2 regions of the Mycobacterium sp. pV006 genome follow, and region 2 is predicted to be linked to the other one. Evidence: predicted binding sites of a transcription regulator. Region 2 holds the regulator's gene; the other holds the start of a gene.
What was found. Region 2 encodes LexA, which represses DNA repair genes until DNA is damaged. Its sites were predicted from a motif close to CGAACANNTGTTCG; they were not measured.

Region 1: cofD (2-phospho-L-lactate transferase) is a predicted target of LexA. The motif match lies at 1,600-1,613, and genes of this name have one in related genera.

What each region holds. Positions count from the first base shown of each region.
Region 1 covers NZ_JBGGKT010000019.1:12,392-14,782, forward strand. Annotated here, with positions in the region: gene ACAG25_RS21920 (coenzyme F420-0:L-glutamate ligase) at 1-419, opposite strand, end outside; gene cofD (2-phospho-L-lactate transferase) at 416-1,399, opposite strand; gene ACAG25_RS21930 (WhiB family transcriptional regulator) at 1,826-2,092, shown strand; gene ACAG25_RS21935 (metallopeptidase family protein) at 2,135-2,391, opposite strand, start outside.
Region 2 covers NZ_JBGGKT010000009.1:146,547-148,937, reverse strand. Annotated here, with positions in the region: gene ACAG25_RS15675 (LGFP repeat-containing protein) at 1-622, shown strand, start outside; gene lexA (transcriptional repressor LexA) at 646-1,353, opposite strand; gene ACAG25_RS15665 (LysM peptidoglycan-binding domain-containing protein) at 1,551-2,033, shown strand; gene nrdR (transcriptional regulator NrdR) at 2,148-2,391, shown strand, end outside.

The DNA of each region.
Region 1 (2,391 bases), on a different contig from region 2:
ACGCCCAGTCGCTCACGAAGAGACGACACCAACGCCGCCGCGCTGCCGTCGGGATCGACCGGCAGCAGCGCCAATTCGTTGGCGTCGACGTTGGATCCGTCCACCCCGGCGGCGGCCTGCACCAGACCCAGCGCGTTCTCGGTGATCAGCGTGCGGCCCTTGCGGGCCAGCACGCGGACCGCCTCGCTGTCGATCAATCTGCGCCGCAGCGCATCCCGCTCCTCTGGGTCGGACGGCGCGACGACCATCCGGCCCTCGCACTTGGACAGCACCTTGCTGGTGACGACGACGACGTCGTGATCGCGCAGCCACGGCGCGGCCTCGGCGATGGCCGACGCCAGGTCGTCGCCGGGCCGGAACTCCGGCAGTCCCTCGACCGGCAGGATCTCCAACCGGGCCGATGTGCCGTGATCGGTCACCACGAGACCCCGGCCAGCTCCAGTCCGGCGCGCACCATGTGCGCGGTGACCGCCGGCTCGGTCATCAACAGCGGCGCCGACCGCACCGAGATCCCGTCGACGGCGGCGGTGTCGCCGGTGTGCACCAGCCAGCCGTCGAGGATGCCGGTGGCCGACCGGGCGCCGTAGTGCGCGGCCACCGCTTCGGAGGTGCTGGCCACCCCCATGATCGACAGGCAGGTATCGGCCATGCCGCGCAACGGCTTCCCGCCGACGATGGGGGAGTATCCGATCACCGGCGCGGACGTGGCCCGCAGCGCGGCCCGGATGCCGCCGACGGCCAGGATGGTGCCGATGCTGACCACCGGGTTCGACGGGGCTATCAGCACCACGTCGGCGTCCTCGATCGCCTCGGTCACCCCGGGCGCCGCCTTGGCCTGATCGGCGCCGATGAACGCGAAGCTCTCCGTCGGCACCTGGGCCCGATAGCGCACCCACCACTCCTGGAAGTGGATGGCCTTCTTCTCCCCGGTCTCCGGATCGCTGATCACGACGTGGGTTTCACTGCGGTCGTCGCTGGCGGGCAACAGCCGGGCGCCGGGGTTCCAGCGCCGGCACAGCGCCTCGGTGACCGCCGAGAGCGGATAGCCGGCGCGCAGCATCTGGGTGCGCACCAGATGGGTGGCCAGATCGCGGTCACCCAGACCGAACCAGTCCGGCTGCACCCCGTAGGCGGCGAGCTCTTCCTTGGCGTGCCAGGTCTCGTTGCGATGACCCCAGCCGCGTTCGTCGTCGATGCCGCCGCCGAGGGTGTACATGCAGGTGTCGAGGTCCGGGCAGATCCGCACCCCGAACATCCACGCGTCGTCGCCGACGTTGACGACGGCGGTCAGTTCGTGGTCGCTAGCATTGTCGCCGAACTGGCCGAGGCCGAGGAGATGCTGCACGCCGAGCAGGAATCGTGCGCCCCCGACGCCGCCGACCAGAACCGTCACCTTCACAGGGAACGAGACTAGGCCGTGCGGTCCGGACCCGTGTCGGGTGGGGAGTGACAGACACACCACAGCGCGACGCGCCGAATTGTCATCACGAAATGGTATGAATTCCTGTTCTAGCGCTTGACCGAGGTAGTGATCGCGTGTGTAATCACACCAGTGTCATTCGCGGTTTCCCACCGGATTCGGTGTCGCAGACCGAGATTCGATCACTTGTTCGAATTGGGTGGCCACACAGAGCAATAGTGTCGGCTGGCAGCAACCGGATCTACGAGACTGTACGAGACTGTGAGGAGGGGAAACATGGCATTTGAACAGGCCGATTTCGGCGAATCGGACCATTTCGACATCAGGCTCCTCGGCTCGGTGGGAAGTGCGACGCACATCCAGACCGGACCGACACCTGCAACCAACGGACGCCCGCAACTGAGCGTGGTGCCCGACCGGATCGAGGATTTCACCGAAGATTCGGATCTCACCGAAGATCAATGGCAAGAGCGTGCGCTGTGCGCGCAGACCGACCCCGAGGCGTTCTTCCCCGAGAAGGGCGGCTCCACCCGCGAGGCCAAGCGCATCTGCCAGGGCTGCGAGGTGCGCGACGAATGCCTCGAGTACGCCCTGGCAAACGACGAGCGCTTCGGTATCTGGGGCGGCCTGTCCGAACGCGAGCGCCGTCGCCTCAAGCGCGGGATCATCTGACCGCGCGCCGGCCCCGCCGGCGACCCTGACCCAACAGATCGTCTAGTCGTCACCGATCGTCGGATCGATGACCGACGGCTCCACTCCCAGATAGGTGGCCACCTGAGCCACCAGTAGTTCGTGCAACAGATCGGTCAGCTCGACGGTGTCTTTGGCCCGTCGCTCGATCGGCTTGCGGAACAGCACAATTCGAGCCCGCGTCGAGTTGCCGCGGACGTCCACACCGGCCGGGATGAGACGCGCGAGCGCAATCGGACCGTCAGCGACCACCTCCGGTGGCCACTGCACGCTGTCCGGGT
Region 2 (2,391 bases):
CTACGCCCGCGAGGGTCTGAGCGCGGTCGCGACGGCGACACCACCGGAACCGTCGGCATCCTCTGCGATCTCCGAGGACGTGGAGCCGACACCGCTGAGCTTCTGGGGGGTGCCGTCCGTACCCGAAGAACCGCGGGACCCCGAGGGTTTCGACGGCGCTGCTCGTGACGACGAGTCGGATCTCGGTGCCTTCGAGGAAGATCCCGACGCCGTCGACACGACACCGACCCGGATCCCGACGGCCGAGGAGATCGAGGACTACGACGAGTCCGGCGAGCCGGACGACTACGACGACTACTACGACGACGAACCGCTGGTCGAGGCGGACCGAGAACCTCTGGTGACCGCCGTGCCCGTGGGACCCAACGCCGAAAGGGACGCAATGACCGACACCGGCCGCCACGCTCGCATCGACGATGACGAGCCGACTCCGGGCGGTACCGCGGTGCACATGCCCCTCGACGATCCGCGTGAGGTGCCCGAGGGTTACCCGGTCAAAGCCGATACCCGCTCAGGGTTGTACTGGACCCCCGAGGACGGGGACTACGCCGACGCGCCTGCCGAGTTGTGGTTCGCCAGCGAGGAGATGGCGATCACGAACGGATTCGTGCGCAGTCGCTAGCCTTGCCGCGACGCGGCGGCCGGTCACACCTTGCGGATGACGGTGACCACCTTGCCGAGAATGGCGGCATCGTTGCCGGGGATCGGATCGAACGCCGGGTTGTGCGGCATCAGCCAGACCTGGCCACGCGTGCGCTTGAACGTCTTCACCGTGGCCTCCCCGTCGATCATGGCGGCGACGATGTCGCCGTTGTCGGCGACGTTCTGCTGACGGACCACGACCCAGTCCCCGTCGCAGATCGCCGCGTCGATCATCGATTCGCCGACGACCTTGAGAAGGAACAGCGACCCCTCGCCGACGAGCTCGCGGGGGAGCGGGAACACGTCCTCGACAGCTTCCTCGGCCAGGATGGGACCGCCGGCTGCGATCCGACCGAGGACCGGGACGAACGTGGGCTCGGGCAGCACGTCGGAACCGCTGACCTCGGTGGCGGGCACGGCCGCCGCGGCGGTCTCCTCGAGTCCGCGTACGTCCACCGCGCGCGGACGGTTCGGGTCCCGGCGCAGATAGCCCTTACGTTCGAGGGTGCGCAGCTGATGGGCCACCGACGACGTCGAGGTCAGCCCTACCGCGTCCCCGATCTCCCGGATGCTCGGGGGATAGCCGCGACTGGTGACCGACTCTCGGATCACCTCGAGGATGGTGCGCTGGCGCTCGGTCAGGCCTGACCTGCGATCACCGGCGGTGCTGGTGGCGGAGCCGGCCGTGGTGTCGCTGCTGTCATCGCTCATGTGTCCGAATGTATCCCAGAGTCCGGACACGATCAAACATGTGTTCGACCGCGTGTCGGCATCGTTTCGGTCCGCCCGGACTTGTCAGTGGGCTCCGTTAGCGTCTGCAACAGTTCGATCACATGTTCTATCAATCGAACACATGGTCGACTACAGTTCGAACACACAGGCGAAAGCAGAACGAGAGGCGGGGCGACATGACGGTCATCTACACACCCGAAACGTGGGGCGAGATCACCGAGGCCGGGTGGGAGCGCGGGACCCGGACCAGGCGGGCACGTCCGGCCAGAGTGCCGGCGACGACGGCCCCGTCGGGGTCGCGCCGCCCTGCGGTGGCCCCCATCCGTCATCGCGGCACCGGCGTCGCGGTGTCCCGCGCCCCGCACCGTCGCCGGCCCATCACCCCGGCCACCACCGTGATGCTGGCCCTCGTGGCGGCGGCCATCACCGTGTGGTTGGGGCTGGTGGCTCAGGTCGGCGGGGTACAGGGCGCCCAGGCCGCGGTGCCGACACAACTGGCGGTGGTCCAGGTGCAGGCCGGCGAGTCGCTCCAGCACGTGGCCCGCCGGGTTGCGCCCGAGGCGCCCGTGGCCGACGTCGTGGCGAAGATTCGCGAACTGAATCAACTCGAGACCGTCGCCCTGAATGCGGGCCAGACGTTGATCGCGCCCGTCGCCTGACCCCCGACGATGAAACGACATGTGCCGATCGGACTGGCGTCAGGGCGTCGCGGCGTCGCGCAGGTAGGCTCGAGAACGTTCGAAGCGTTCTGTCGATGCGGCGAAGGAGTGGACGTGCACTGTCCTTTCTGCCGGCATCCTGATTCCCGCGTCGTCGATTCCCGAGAGACCGATGAGGGGCAGGCCATCCGTCGCCGCCGCTCCTGTCCGGAATGCGGCCGGCGGTTCACCACCGTGGAGTCCGCGGTGCTCGCCGTGGTCAAACGCAGCGGAGTCACCGAACCCTTCAGTCGCGAGAAGGTCATCAAAGGGGTCCGGCGCGCCTGTCAGGGTCGGCAGGTCGACGACGACGCGTTGA